Regions from separate parts of the Bacillus aquiflavi genome, predicted to be linked through region 2. Evidence: riboswitches for the same ligand, from Rfam matches in the RefSeq annotation. Region 2 holds a riboswitch; each other region holds the start of a gene.
The links. A riboswitch is a leader RNA that binds a small molecule or an ion and turns the genes downstream of it on or off. The one in region 2 is predicted to bind thiamine pyrophosphate.

Region 1 (3,738 bases), 660 kb from region 2:
TAAATACATTTCTAATATTTGCTCTTTTGTATACACTTTTTCAATTTTTTTAGCGAGAAATAACTCTTCTATTTTTCGTTTATATGTTTTTTCAGGTGATAGTAACGCATTTTTAGTTAACTGCTGTGTAATTGTACTTCCGCCTTGAACAATTTCTCCCTCTTTCATATTTTGAAAAAATGCTCTAGTCATCCCGCGATAGTCAATTCCGTGATGTTCATAAAAACGATGATCTTCGATAGCAATAACTGCATCTTGCAAATGTTTTGGCATTTGTTTAATTGATATACCTTCAGTTTTATTAGCTGATATTTTACTAGCGATTTCACCGTTTCGGTCATAGATCACTGTTGCCTGCGCAAAGCCAGCGTCTAACGTACTAATATCAGCTTTATGATAAAAATAGCTATAAAATAGCAGAAAACTTAAAATCACCATTAATATTAGTAATAACATCATTTTTTTGAAATAGGGCTTTCGGATGTTTTCTCTTAATGTTTGAAGCATTGAATTTCCCTACCTTCGAAAGATTAGCTTCTTAATTAATATTTTAATTGAAATTGAATAAAAATACACCAACATTAAAAATCCAGGAAAGAAATAATTCTCCTTCCTGGATTCTAATACCCGTATGACGATGATTTAAAGCAAAATAAACGAATAAAACAACATTGTAAAGTATTCCAATTAGGCGTTTGTAACTAGTAACAAAAAGCCTTTAATTTATTATTTTTTTTGGTGCTGTTGATATAATAAGAATGACAATAATTGCACTTAAAATAAAGCTTGGCAGCATGTATGTACCGTTATAAATGAGTGAGTAAAGTGCAACCGGTTGACCTTTTGGCGCATACGCACCGAAAAAGACGATACCAGTAAAAAAATGAGCAAGAAAACGAAGTGCACTTCCAATAAATGTGCCCATTGTTACAAAAACAATCCATTTAACTCTTTTTTGATTATTAAGCGCATTCTTTACTTGTGAAGCAAAAATTCCTGCTGCACCGACAACAGTAAAAGCAACAAAGTAATCAATAAAGCCTTGTACGGGAGTGTATATATGTGACCAGCCAAGTACGACTTGCAGCAAGCCTAGCAATAAACCTGTTAACATACCTCCCTTTATCCCCCAGCGAAAGGCCATCAAAAATATAGGGACCATAGCAATTGAAACAGATCCCCCTTGCGGCCATATTCGCGAAAAAATAAAGCCAGATAATAAATCTAGCAAATAAGCTAGTGCTGTAAAAACAGCTATTTCTACTAAAAATATTGTTTGTCTTTGTTTCACATCCATTTTCCCCTTTACTTTTTTGTTTTGTAGACAATGCGTCAAGAGGGTAAATTGTTTTAATGGACTTTTGCAGACTAAATAAAAAAGCAAAAAAGCAATGAAGGACGGTATGAGATGGTCCAACATTGCTTTTTTATCCATCAAAACCACATCCCTACGCTAGCATTAACTAACAGGTTCATAGGGTCAGAACTCATTCATTCACTCTCAGCCGCTTTTTAGCAGCTCCCCCTGTGGAAATATGTAATTTGGCTATTGATACGAATATACTACTTTTTTCTCATGTTGACAAGGAAAACTGGACAAAAGACTAATATGAAAATTCAATATTTTCGCATATTTTTTAAAGGATTTTTTCAAAATAACGAGAATTATATAATATTAGAATATATATTAATTAACATACAGTGACAAACATATTTATACTAAAATATTTTTTTATTTTTATTTTGATGTAACTAGCCATGTCGATTTAACATTGAACCCTTTAAAATTCCTCTTAGATGACAGTTGATTGAGCAAATTTTACGATAAAGGAGGTGCAAACTGGTTTTAAAACATAAGACGATTATTAATGTGGGAAAGTTTCACTTATTCAATTTTTCATTATATTTCACATATACTTCAGCTTTCCTCTGTTTGTTTTATGTTTTACGTAACCAGGGAAAAACATGACAGTTGCTACGAAGGAAAAGCTATTTGATTTTTTAAAAGAAAAAGGAGAAGAACTGATTAGCGGTTGGGAACAAAAAGTTTTAGTGCGCTATGATCCTCCATTTAGCAAAACGGTGATCGAAAACGGTAAGAAAATGTATTATATTTTGTTAGAAAGCTATTATTACTCTAACGATGAGCTTGAAAAAAAGCTTAAAAGTCTAGCCCGTCGCGTTGCAGAAAATTATGTGACAACAAACATGAATGTAGGAGAATGTGCCTTTACTGTTAATCTTGCGAGATCAATATTACTGGAGCTTTTAAACGATTCTAATTTAAGCTTAGCTGAAATTAGAGCAGCTTTAAAGAGAATGAATTACTTATTTGATCAATTTTTTATATATACTGTTACTCAATATACAGATGCAAAAAAAAAAATTATTGAAGAGAAGACAAATTATATTGATTCGACTCATAAAGACCGGTTAACACTCCTTGGTCAAATGACTTCAAGCTTTATTCATGAGTTTCGCAACCCGCTTACATCTGTACAAGGATTTATTCAATTACTCAGAGCCGAACATCCTGATATGAATTACTTAAACATTATTTCAAATGAGCTTGATCAATTAAATTTTCGTATTTCACAGTTTCTTCTTCTTTCCAAAAAAGAACTAATCGGTAAAGAAAAAACAGTATTTTCCCTAAATGAAATGCTTGAAGAAGTGTTAATTTTTCTTTATCCAAGCATATTAGATGGCAAGGTAAAAGTCATGAAAGAAATTGAAGAGAACCTATACTTGTTTGGCTATGCCGATGAATTTAGACAAGTCTTTATAAACATTATTTTTAATGCAATCGATGTATTGAGTCATAATTGTAACGATCCAACAATTAAAATTACAGCTACACTTACTGAAGGAAAGAAAATATTAGTCGCCATTGCTAATAATGGACCGATGATTCCTAGTCATTTATTAGCGACCATTTTTGAACCGTTCGTAACAACAAAAAAGCTTGGAACAGGTTTAGGATTATTTGTTTGCCGCGAAATTATTGAAAAACATAAAGGGAGCTTAAGTTGTATTTCAGAACCAAACTGTACTGCATTTATCATTAGGCTTCCAGCCGCAGAGGGTAAACTAGCTTAAAAAAATAAAAATGAAGTTAACAACAGAAAATGTAATCGTTTTCAAAAGGCGATTATATAAAGATACTGTCAAAGAAAGTTGATTATTGAATCGATTTCCAAAGGAGTTAGAAAATGCGTGCCAATCAAGGTGTGCTGAAGAGGTGGAAGCGAATAGAGCTATCATCATTTATGAGTTCGTTTGTCAACAGTCTGAGGAAGTCAGCTTTCGCTGACTTCCTCAACAGCATCTTTTTTATTAATATTTTTCTTCTTTTACATTTAAAAGTCTTAAGCCATTTAAGGTTACGATCAATGTCGCGCCCATATCGGCAAAAATGGCAATCCATAACGTTAACCATCCAGGTATAACTAATAGAAGCGCGAGTAATTTAATACTTAATGAAAAGGTAATGTTTTGTTTAATAATACGAAGTGCTTGACGACTTAGCTTTACTATAAAAGGTAATTTCTTTAGATCGTCGCCCATTAAAGCAATATCAGCTGTTTCCAACGCGGTATCTGTTCCAGCTCCTCCCATGGCAATACCAACATTTGCTGCAGCTAATGCCGGTGCATCATTTACACCATCTCCAACCATCGCAACTGAATGATGCTCTTTACGTAACTTCTTAATGATTGAAAGCTTTTCTTCTGGGAG
Region 2 (3,738 bases):
AGGCAACTTCACTGGCTTTTGCGGTTAAAGTTGTTGAAATTTTAGCTCTTGCTAAAATTATCGCAAATGATGGTTATCGATTTTTAGAAATGTATTTAGTTGCATCCATTATTTATTGGATCATCTGTCTCCTGTTTGAAGTGATCTTTTCAATTATTGAGAAGAGAATAAGACGCTATGAAGTGCAGTTAGAAAGAGATGACAAAGTTTTAACGTAAAATTTGCTTAAAATCATCCTCCTGCTGTTATATGGAACGTGCTTCAGACTCACATTTTTCATCTTTACAAGCTGAAGCACATTCCTATGATTTTTTAATCAACTTATGATCATCGCTTATGGCATAAAAAAAAAAGTATATTACTGTAAATACTAAAATGGTACCGCTCCAAGATAAATCAATTCTTGAAAAACTCTTTTCAACGATCCCTTTAAAAATAGTAATACTCAAAGATAATTGAACTACATAGCTCCCTACTAATACTTTTTTTGTAGTCTCAAATTTTAACATTTTAATAGAAATTTTTATTAAAATCTCAACAACAACTCCAACGATATAAATGACGAAAAGCAAAAATCCAAAATAAACGACATTTTTCGATAAGCGATCATAAAATTGTATTTCAACAAAATTAAATTTTGCAAGTATATTATATAGTCCATACATACCGAATAACGGCATTAAAACAAAGACTGTCGTAATGACTGCAACCATTAAAACGACGATTGAAATCGCTATAATCACAGACTTATCAATTTTTTTATTAAATTCACTTGACATATAATACCCCCAATGTAAAATATTAGGTGGATATAATTTAATATATTAGGAGGGATTTACAATTAAACAATCATCAGTAAGAAAAAAGCTGTTCAAACCTTTTGTTATTAGTCTCGTCGCTACACTATTCATATCATTTACTTTACCAGGATTTTCCGAAAAAGCAAGCGCAAATAGTTTATCAGATGTTGAAAAAGATTTATACAAAAAAAGTTTACTAGAAAATTCTAACTTTCATGACGATTTACTAAATGCCAAACAAATACTTACGTTAAAATCTAAAGATCAATCTACTGTCCATAATGATGCCTCTACTTCAGGATTTTTAGGCGGTGGTTTAAAAGCTTTAAAAGCTTTGGGGAAAATAGTGAAACACGGTGGAAATACTCTATCTTGGCTATTAAAACCTTTTAGTAAAAAAGTTTCTGTAATTGTAAAAAGGAATAGCAGAAAAATTGCGAGAGTATTAGAGAAACCAGAGAAAGCCACAAAATCTTATATAAAATCTAAATTAATTAAAGCTGGTGTGAAAAAAAACGATGCTGAAACAATTGTATTTTGGATTTTTATGGTGATATAAAATAATATATGATTAACTGCTCCAAATATTCCCTGGCAATATTTCACAAGAATTTTATCATCCATTAAGGTGTGAAAAACAACCCCACTTAAATTTAAATCTATCCTATAATGACTCTTGACAATCATGTTATCGATGGTAAGATTTATACAACAAGTAAATTATGAATTCACTAGGGGTGCCTTTTAAAAAGGCTGAGATCAAAGTGATGACTTTGGGACTCTTAGAACCTGAAACGGTTAGTACCGACGAAGGGAAGTGATAGAACGGATCAATTCATCTGTCTATTTATCTGCGTTCTTAACCACTTTCCTATGCATGGAAAGTGGTTTTTTATATTTATCAAACGTGTGAGGCTTGCGCACACGAATGACTGGAGGTGTTGTAGGTGGATCGTATACAAAAGCCGCTTAATAAAATCGGAGCCTTTCATCTTATCTCAACTGGCCAACAATCAGCCGAACAGCTAGCGTTGATTGCTGAAAAAATAATCGATCATGTGGATGCACTTCATCTTCGTGAAAAAAATCGTGGACTGATCAAGAAAAATGATTTAAAGCGATCAGCTTACTTCAATCTAAAGGTGTACCATTGGAAAAAATAATTGTTAACAATCGAGTTGCCGTGGCACACATAATGAAAACAAAAGCAGTTCAATTAACCCGTCAAAGTATCAATGTCTCTATGGTAAAAAATGCTTATCCCAACTTATCTCTCGGCTATTCTATCCATTCCGTAGAGGAGGCTATTTCCGCTTCTAACGACGGTGCCGATTATTTATTGTACGGCCATGTATATGAAACGCAATCGAAACCTGGTTTAAGACCTAAAGGACTAGAACGATTAAAGAAAGTCGTTCATCATGCAAACATCCCTGTTCTTGCGATCGGAGGGATTACACCGAAAAATACACCAAACATTATCCGAGCCGGCGCAAGTGGAATAGCTGTATTATCTGGCGTTTTATTGTCCAATGATCCGTTAGAAAAAGTGTTCGCTTACAAAGAAGCGTTACGAAAGGGAGGTGATGAATATCGCTCTGATATATAAGGTTGCCCAAAAAATTTAAGATATTTTATATCCGGCTATCCAAGGAGGGAAAGATATGAATTTGCTCATTAATGGATCAATCATACAAATACCGAAAAATGTAAACACCATTGCTGAAGTCATTCAATATTTTTTCACAGACAAACCGGTCATTATTGTCGAGCACAACGGAGAAATTTTAAATAAAGATGTCCATTCTACAAGAGAAGTAGGAGATGGAGATAAATTGGAATTGGTCCATTTCGTAGGAGGTGGTTAAGATGTTAATGATTGGAGAAAAATCATTTCACTCTCGCTTACTTTTAGGAACAGGAAAATATTCGGATTTTGATATCCAAAAGGAAGCTGTTGAAGTGTCAGAAACAGAAATTTTAACGTTTTCCGTCCGACGGATGAATATTTTTGAGCCGACACAACCAAACTTTTTAGAAAAAATCGATATTGGCAACTATCATTTATTGCCAAACACTGCAGGAGCAAAAACAGCCAAGGAAGCTGTACGAACAACTAAGCTAGCAAAAGCTTCTGGACTATGCGATATGGTCAAAGTAGAAATAATCGGTTGTGACAAAACATTGCTGCCTGATCCAGTGGAAACGTTGAAAGCAACAGAAGAATTATTAAAGGAAGGGTTTATCGTTCTTCCATATACATCCGATGATGTAGTTTTAGCAAAAAGACTAGAAGAATTAGGGGCGCATGCGATTATGCCAGGGGCATCACCAATTGGCTCAGGACAAGGGATTATAAATCCGCTTAACTTAAGCTTCATTATCGAACAATCCAATGTGCCTGTCATTGTAGATGCAGGGATTGGTTCTGCGAAAGATGCAGCTTTCGCAATGGAGCTTGGTGCTGACGGCGTTTTATTAAATACAGCCGTTTCGGGTGCAGATCATCCAGTTAAAATGGCAATGGCTATGAAGCTTGCAATCCAAGCAGGTCGTCTTAGTTATGAAGCAGGTCGGATTCCTAAAAAACGCTATGCAACCGCAAGCAGTCCGCAAGAAGGAATTAGCATCTAATGGATGACCGTTATTCTAGGCAAATATTATTTTCTCCTATTGGGAAAGAAGGACAAATAAAATTAAAGCATAAGCACGTATTAATTATTGGCGCAGGTGCACTCGGTACAAGTATTGCAGAAATTCTCACTCGTTCAGGTGTTGAAAACATAACGATCGTTGATCGCGATTATGTTGAGTGGAGTAATTTGCAACGGCAGCAACTCTATACAGAAGCGGATGCAAAAAAACGCATCCCTAAAGTAATCGCAGCAAAAGAAAGATTAGAAGCTATTAATAGTAAAGCAAAAATTAAAGCAAAGAT
Region 3 (3,738 bases), 310 kb from region 2:
AATTCTTGAGCTGCTTTAGTCGCAAGCTGTTGACGATCGATTGATGTTTTTCCAGCATCAACACCTCGTGTCTCAGCAGACAATCCTAATAACCCCATCACTTCAGTTACATTTCCCCGAATAAGTTGGATATTCACTTCCTTTAAAAGTTCTTTCGCTTTTTCAGTCCGAAAAGAGGTTGCCCCAACACCCACCGGGTCAAAAATGACGGGAATTCCAAGATGATTGGCTGCTTTCCCCGCCTTTATCATTGCTTGAAATGTATCCGTTGCAATCGTTCCAAAATTAATGACGAGCGCTTGAGCTAGTTCAGTCATAGCTGGTGCTTCTTCAGGACTGTCAGCCATAACAGGAGAGCCCCCGATTGCTAAAGTGACATTTGCACAATCGTTCATTGTGACCGTATTTGTAATATGATGAATGAGGGGATTTTTAGTACGAACATCATCGAATAACTGCTTGATTGAATTTTTCATTTGGATCGTCCTCTTTTTTGATTAGATTTTTAATCGTGTATTTTTGCTTTTTTATATAACTGGTAAAAATGGTGTGTAGGACCATGACCGTTCCCAATTGATAGACTATGTTTAATTGCCGTTGTAATATATTCTTTTGCTTGCTGTACCGCATTGTGAATATTCATGCCCAATGCAAGATTAGAAGCAATAGCGGAGGATAACGTACAGCCTGTTCCATGTGTATTTTTAGTTTCGATTCGCTCTGCTTCAAAACTTAAAAATTCATTCCCATCATAGAGAAGGTCGATTGGCTTTCCTTTTAGATGTCCTCCTTTAATAAGTACATATTGAACGCCAGATTTTTTTAAATCTTTACATGCCTGCCGCATCTCTTCGACAGTTGAAATCGCTTTACCTGTTAGCTTTTCGGCTTCAGGTAAGTTAGGAGTAATCACCGTTGCGATCGGCAATAAATATTGAACTAGTGACGCAACAGCTTCTTCCTGTAATAAATCACTTCCGCTTTTCGACACCATTACAGGATCAAGAACGATCTCGTTCGGTTTGTAGTAGGTTAATCGTTCTGCGACTGTTTTGATTATTTCAGAGTTTGATAGCATGCCTATTTTTACACTATGAACGTCAATATCTTCAAAAATAGCATCTATTTGATCACGAATAATCGCTAAATCTATATTTTGAACAGAACGAACACCTAACGTATTTTGTGCGGTAATCGCTGTAATCACCGACATCCCATAAACACCATGGGCAGAAAAAGTTTTTAAATCTGCTTGAATACCTGCACCGCCGGAACTATCTGAGCCCGCAATTGTTAGTGCTGTTTTCATTTTTCCAACCTCCCTGTTATCGTTACAAAAGCATTATGATTAATTAAAACCTTTAATAAACAATAGCCTAAAATTCCCCCTGTAAATGAACTGACTAAAAATGATGGAACGAAGCCAAACAAAGCTACATCTTGACCAAGTATGAGCGCTGAAAGCGGAAAAGACATCATTGCACCGAAAATCCCAGTCCCAACAACTTCTCCAATTGCGGCGGCACCTGGCTTCTTCACTTTCTGATATACAATTGCCGCAAGAAACGCCCCAATCATGCTTCCTGGAAACGCAAATAGTGAACCTGTGCCCATCAAGTTGCGCAGCAAAGACACCGAAGACGCTTGTAATACAGCATAAAATGGCCCTAGCATTACAGCAGATAAAACATTTAAAAAATGTTGGACCGGGAATATTTTTGCAAATCCAACTGGAATAAACACTAAATGGCTTGTGATGGTCCCTACTGCTGTAAACATAGCTGTTAACGTTAATTTTCTTGTTGAAAACAGATAAAGCCCTCCTTTTCTTTGCACTAGGAGGGCGAAAATTAAAAATAAAATACGCAAACCCCAGTGTAAGAAGGTTTGCGTGAAATTTAAAGACGCAGCCACTTCCCTCCGCTGGTACAAACCAGATCAGGTTAAAGGGTCAAAGACTTCTTCAGGTCTTAATCTCAGCCAGCCTCTTCCGGCACCCCTAGTGCATTTCATATATTTCATAACGTATTTAGTTTATCATAAACAGTATTTTAAGAAAAGAACCTCCCTTTGTTATTTAAGTAAATCTACTGGTATAACTGCATCTTTTAAAGCGTTATTTAGCTCTGCTGTTAATTCAGCTGTTCGTTCTGGAGTCCAGCTTAATTCCTTTTCCATAAAGGAAATGACATTGTCTTTCCATTCGTGCACGAACTTAATATTAAACAATAAATCACCAGTTCGACGATTAAAAAAATCAACGGGGGTTGTCGCCATTTCTTCCTCTATTGCATAAGTAAGCTTAGCAAATAATTCGACGGGAAGTTGAGATGCAGCCATTTCTTCTTTTCGTAAACGAATGATGTTAAATACTTTTTGTACGTTTGAACCATATAGATGCGTAAGATTTGCCGCTTGGATTTTTGTTAAACCGAGTTCCATTCCGTAGTTTATTTGCTCATGTACATAGCTTTTTAAGTTGGCGGATCCTCCTACATCTCCGCCCGAAATAGTTAAGTATCTTGTTTGACATGGATGAAAGACACGGTTTTCTTCATCCGCAAATTTTTTCACTAACAAATTAACAACTGTTTCCGCCATTTTCCGATAACCAGTCAGCTTTCCTCCAGCAATTGTAATTAGTTGTGATTCTGATTCCCAAATTTCATCTTTTCTTGATATTTCTGAAGCTGATTTACCTTTTTCATAAATTAATGGACGGACACCAGCCCAGCTCGATTCAACATCTTCTTCTGTTATGTTGACGTCAGGAAACATAAAATTGATCGCGTTAATAAGATACGTTCGATCTTCACTAGTCATATTCGGATGGGCGATATCCTCATCATATACTGTATCTGTCGTTCCTACATAGGTTTTTTGCGAACGTGGAATTGCAAATACCATTCGTCCGTCAGGCGTATCAAAGTAGACTGCCTGTTTGAGCGGAAACCGCGATTGATCAATTACTAAATGAACTCCCTTCGTTAATTGCAACATTTTTCCCTCTTTTGATTGATCCTTCTCCCGAATGGTATCGACCCACGGACCTGCTGCATTGACGACTTTTTTCGCATTAATTTCATACTCCGCAAAAGATTGCTGATCAACAATTGATGCACCTGCAACTTTATTATTTTTATATATTAGTTCAGTTACTTTTGAATAATTTAAAGCGACTGCTCCTTGTTCAACAGCTTTTTTCAATACTTCGATTGTGAGACGGGCATCATCTGTTCGATACTCAACATAATAGCCTCCGCCCTTTAAACCTTGCTTCTTAATAAGCGCTTCTTTATTTAACGTTTCAACATCAGTTAACATTTGTCGGCGCTCACCGCTTTTCACACCTGCTAAAAAGTCATATAGTTTAAGACCGATTGATGTACTAAACTTACCAAAAGTGCCGCCCTTATGGATTGGTAACAGCATCCATTCTGGTGTCGTAACGTGCGGACCATTTTCATAGACGATGGCTCTTTCCTTTCCAACTTCAGCAACCATCCCCACCTCAAACTGTTTTAAATAACGAAGTCCCCCATGAACAAGCTTTGTAGAACGGCTTGAAGTCCCAGCTGCAAAATCCTGCATCTCCACAAGTGCCACTGTCATTCCGCGTGTTACAGCATCTAAAGCGATACCAGCACCTGTAATGCCGCCGCCGATAATGAGGACGTCAAACGTTTTACTTTGTAATTCATTTTGAATATCTTTACGTTCTCGTGCAGAAAATTCCAT
Region 4 (3,738 bases), 570 kb from region 2:
GAAAAAACAATCGCAAGCTTCAAACCTGAGAAAAATGACGGCAATGCCATTGGAATTTGTATTTTAGTAAACAATTGCCAACGACTTGCGCCCATTGATTTTAACAATTCGGTATATTCTGGATCACTGTTTTTAAGTCCATCATACGTGCTTACGACAATTGGAAAGAATGTAATTAAAACAGTTACAGCAACTTTACTCCAAATGGTATAGCCAAACCATAAGACGAACACAGGAGAGAGGGCGATAATCGGAATCGTTTGTGATATTAACACAACTGGATACAGCATTTTCTCAATAGACTTTGAAAAAAACATTGCCACAGCAAGACTTGATCCGCCGATTAAGGCAATCATAAATCCAAGGGCAACTTCCTTTAATGTAGCGGTTAAATGTTCGCCAAACAGTGATTGTTTATGTTCAATGATCATTAGTAATATTGCCGATGGTGCTGGAATAATAAATGAAGGTACCTTTTCCAGTTGAACTGCTAATTCCCAAATGAAAATAGTCGTAATAAAAAAAAGAAAAAATAAGCGATATTGGGTAAAAAACGTCTTTAATCTATTCATTGGAAATTCGCTTCTCCAAATTTTGTCGATATTTTATCATTTCTACTGTATGAATCATTTGAGCATTTCTAGGACGCGGCAGTTCTACTTTAAACTCTTCTGCTTGATCATTTGGATGTAATAGGATAATTTTATCACTTAACAATACGGCTTCCTCTAAATCATGGGTAATAAAGAAAATCGTTTTATTTAATTGCTGCCAAAATGATAATAGCCATGAATGCATCTCTCTTTTTGTTAAGGCATCAAGAGCACCGAATGGTTCATCCAATAACAAAACTTCTTTTCCTGTTAACACTGTTCGCAAAAAAGCAACTCGTTGTCTCATACCGCCCGAAAGTTCAGACGGAAGAGCATTTTCATACTCTAATAACCCAACTCGTTCCAGCCATTCTCGCGCTTTTTCTTTTGTTACGAGTGAGTCCTTTTGAATTTCTCTGACGAGCATTAAGTTTTCAAGTACGGTTCTCCACGGCAACAAAAGATCACGCTGAGGCATATAACCGACACATCCCAACGAGGCTGGATGACCGTTCACACATATTTCTCCTTCTTCTGCGTTAATAAGTCCAGCTATTAATTTAAATATTGTGCTTTTTCCAGTCCCACTTTTTCCTATTAATGAAACAAACGTTCCTTTGTCTATTTGGAGATTTAATTTGTTAATAATATTTTTTTTATTTCCTGAATTATCAATGATTCCATAAGTAACATTATGTAAATAAAGCGTCATTTTTCCACCTTCAGTCTTTCAATTAACTAGTTAAACGAGGAACACCTCTCTTTTTCAGCTTGAAGACAATTGTTGCAGGTGAGGTGCACAGCACATTTGTCACAATCTGTTCTTTTTTCGAACGAAACATGATTAATAAAAAAAACAAACCACTCTTTAGCATAAAGAGTGGTTTATATTAAAATATGTTATGATATATTTTAATGATGATCGCCACTTCCCTACGCAGGTATTAACCAGTTCAGGTTCAAAGGGTCTAGAACAAAGTTCAATCTCAGCCAGTACGGCCCCCCTAGTGTTACACGTTTATTCGATTGAAATTATCATAACAAGAATATAAGTAATTGTAAAGATGAGAGAAGTAGTGTTGCTATTTACCAAAAATGAACATTTTCAAGATTGCTGCATATTCTCTTAAATACATGAATATTTTTTTTTTTTTTCGTTGCCGGTGTTTCTGCGGCTAATGGATAGGCTTCAATTTTCAATTTTTCTGCTAACTTAACAGAACGATATAAATGGAAATCATTACTGACAATAACTGCTTTTTCAATTCCATACAGCTTTTTTGTAAATAATAAATTTTCATAAGTAGAGGTAGATCGATCCTCAATTAAAATACGATCTTTTTGGAGCCCTTCCTTTTCAAAAAATCTCCGTAGCGCTTCAGCTTCTGCAATCCCTTCGTCAGGACCTTGACCGCCAGTTAAAATGACTTTTGTATCCAAATTATTTTGTAAATATTCAAGAGCTTTTTGCGCTCGATTATATAAGCTAGGGGACATCTCTTCTCCATTCACCTTTGCTCCTAACACAATTAAATAGTCAACTTCCCCCGGCGGCGTCTTGCTTGCAGTCGTCATGATCTGTAAGTGAAAATAAGAAATCATCATGATTACGATAAAAAGCACTAGTAAAATAAGCTTCTTTTTCAAATATTTCAACATCCCATTCATGTTTTATTTAAATAGTTAATAGATATAGTAAGGACAGTGAACAGTTAATAAGTTTTTTACAAGGAGAACTTTATGAATATTCAACAACATTACCGGCAAAACGCCGTTTCTTCATTAAATGGAGGGTTAGCAGCATTTATTCCCGCTATTTTAATAGTCATCCTCACGATCAAACTCGGCGATTTTTATCAAACTTTTCTTTTCACGATTCCATTCCTAACTTATAGTATTGGCAGCTATGTTTTATTTTTACAATATGACTATAAAGCAAAGCAAGTTTGTTGGCAAGAGAGCGACAAGAAAACACCGTCATTACTTACAGGAACTGATTTTTTATTAACTTTTAACCCAGACTTATCACTCCACATTCTTATTTTTCATCAAAACGGCATTTTAGTAGGTGAAATAAAAGAAATGAAAACTACTGGAATAAAAGAGCGTAAAAAATATGCTCTTTATGACGAGAGGGGAGAGATAAAGGGAATCTATCATTTGAAAAGGAGAAAGAGAAAAGAAAGCTATTTTTATGATGCAAGGTATAACTTAATCGGCATGTACGAGGAGAAGAACTATTATTTTAAAAAAACAAGCACATTGATAGATGAAAAAGGAGTAAAATGTTATCAAGTAAATCACGAAAGTGGGTGTGCTGATTTTTCTGTTTTAAAAAAGAATGAAAAAAAGCTGGCTAATTTAAAAATTGGCTGGCTTCCGCTTGAATGGGGGAAGCGATTCAAAGATAGTAATACACCTGTATTAACGTTTCATCATCAAGCGACTGCTAAAGAAAAGATCATTATTTTTGGTTATTTAGCCAATCATTTTTATCAGTATGATATGTAAGGCATTGTTCATGTAGAAATTGATCATAGATGATAAAATAAAGGAAATTATGAAGGGAGGAGAAGTGGTATACTTCCAGTTAGCGAATAGAAACAGTTATTTATGGGCTGATAACATTTCCCCTTTTTTTATTTACGTATAAGAGCACTTATTATAATATAAGAGGATGATCGTTTATGAAAAAGTTTCTCATCGGTGCAGCTATTTTAATCGCGGTTTTGTTTGTTATTGATAAAACTATTTTAAAAGAGAAAGGAATAGCTGTTAAGATTAATGAGCATGAAAAATATGAAAAAGCAAAAAATCCGAGTGAGCTGCCGATCGGCTTAGAAAAAGGTGAACGAGCACCAGACTTTACATTGACAGATTTAAAAGGAAATACAGTTAAATTGAGTGACTTCAAAGGAAAAAAAGTAATGCTCAATTTTTGGGCAAGTTGGTGTCCGCCTTGTAAAGCGGAAATGCCTTATATGGAACAAATATATAAGAAATATAAAAAAGAAGACATTGAAATTGTTGCTGTCAATTTAACAGCAACAGAAAAAAAAGCTGACGATGTTACTCATTTTGTCGAGGAATACGGACTAACTTTTACAATTCCACTTGATGAACAAGGGGAAGTAAGTGCCCAATA

Region 1: another riboswitch for thiamine pyrophosphate. It lies ahead of thiT (energy-coupled thiamine transporter ThiT); the one in region 2 lies ahead of K6959_RS06435 (hypothetical protein).
Region 3: another riboswitch for thiamine pyrophosphate. It lies ahead of thiW (energy coupling factor transporter S component ThiW); the one in region 2 lies ahead of K6959_RS06435 (hypothetical protein).
Region 4: another riboswitch for thiamine pyrophosphate. It lies ahead of K6959_RS08860 (ABC transporter ATP-binding protein); the one in region 2 lies ahead of K6959_RS06435 (hypothetical protein).

The regions. Positions count from the first base shown of each region.
Region 1 covers NZ_CP082780.1:622,952-626,689, reverse strand. Annotated here, with positions in the region: gene K6959_RS03235 (transglycosylase domain-containing protein) at 1-507, opposite strand, end outside; gene thiT (energy-coupled thiamine transporter ThiT) at 719-1,297, opposite strand; TPP riboswitch at 1,429-1,536, opposite strand; gene K6959_RS03225 (histidine kinase N-terminal domain-containing protein) at 1,966-3,099, shown strand; gene K6959_RS03220 (heavy metal translocating P-type ATPase) at 3,337-3,738, opposite strand, start outside.
Region 2 covers NZ_CP082780.1:1,285,751-1,289,488, reverse strand. Annotated here, with positions in the region: gene K6959_RS06450 (amino acid ABC transporter permease) at 1-218, shown strand, start outside; gene K6959_RS06445 (SepA family multidrug efflux transporter) at 303-779, opposite strand; gene K6959_RS06440 (hypothetical protein) at 1,147-1,359, shown strand; TPP riboswitch at 1,524-1,633, shown strand; gene K6959_RS06435 (hypothetical protein) at 1,748-1,963, shown strand; gene K6959_RS06430 (thiamine phosphate synthase) at 1,951-2,409, shown strand; gene thiS (sulfur carrier protein ThiS) at 2,465-2,668, shown strand; gene K6959_RS06420 (thiazole synthase) at 2,670-3,434, shown strand; gene K6959_RS06415 (MoeB/ThiF family adenylyltransferase) at 3,434-3,738, shown strand, end outside.
Region 3 covers NZ_CP082780.1:1,597,126-1,600,863, reverse strand. Annotated here, with positions in the region: gene thiM (hydroxyethylthiazole kinase) at 1-476, opposite strand, end outside; gene thiD (bifunctional hydroxymethylpyrimidine kinase/phosphomethylpyrimidine kinase) at 506-1,309, opposite strand; gene thiW (energy coupling factor transporter S component ThiW) at 1,306-1,812, opposite strand; TPP riboswitch at 1,899-2,011, opposite strand; gene K6959_RS07895 (glycerol-3-phosphate dehydrogenase/oxidase) at 2,074-3,738, opposite strand.
Region 4 covers NZ_CP082780.1:1,859,146-1,862,883, reverse strand. Annotated here, with positions in the region: gene K6959_RS08865 (ABC transporter permease) at 1-572, opposite strand, end outside; gene K6959_RS08860 (ABC transporter ATP-binding protein) at 565-1,305, opposite strand; TPP riboswitch at 1,507-1,609, opposite strand; gene K6959_RS08855 (YdcF family protein) at 1,680-2,240, opposite strand; gene K6959_RS08850 (hypothetical protein) at 2,334-3,104, shown strand; gene K6959_RS08845 (peroxiredoxin family protein) at 3,281-3,738, shown strand, end outside.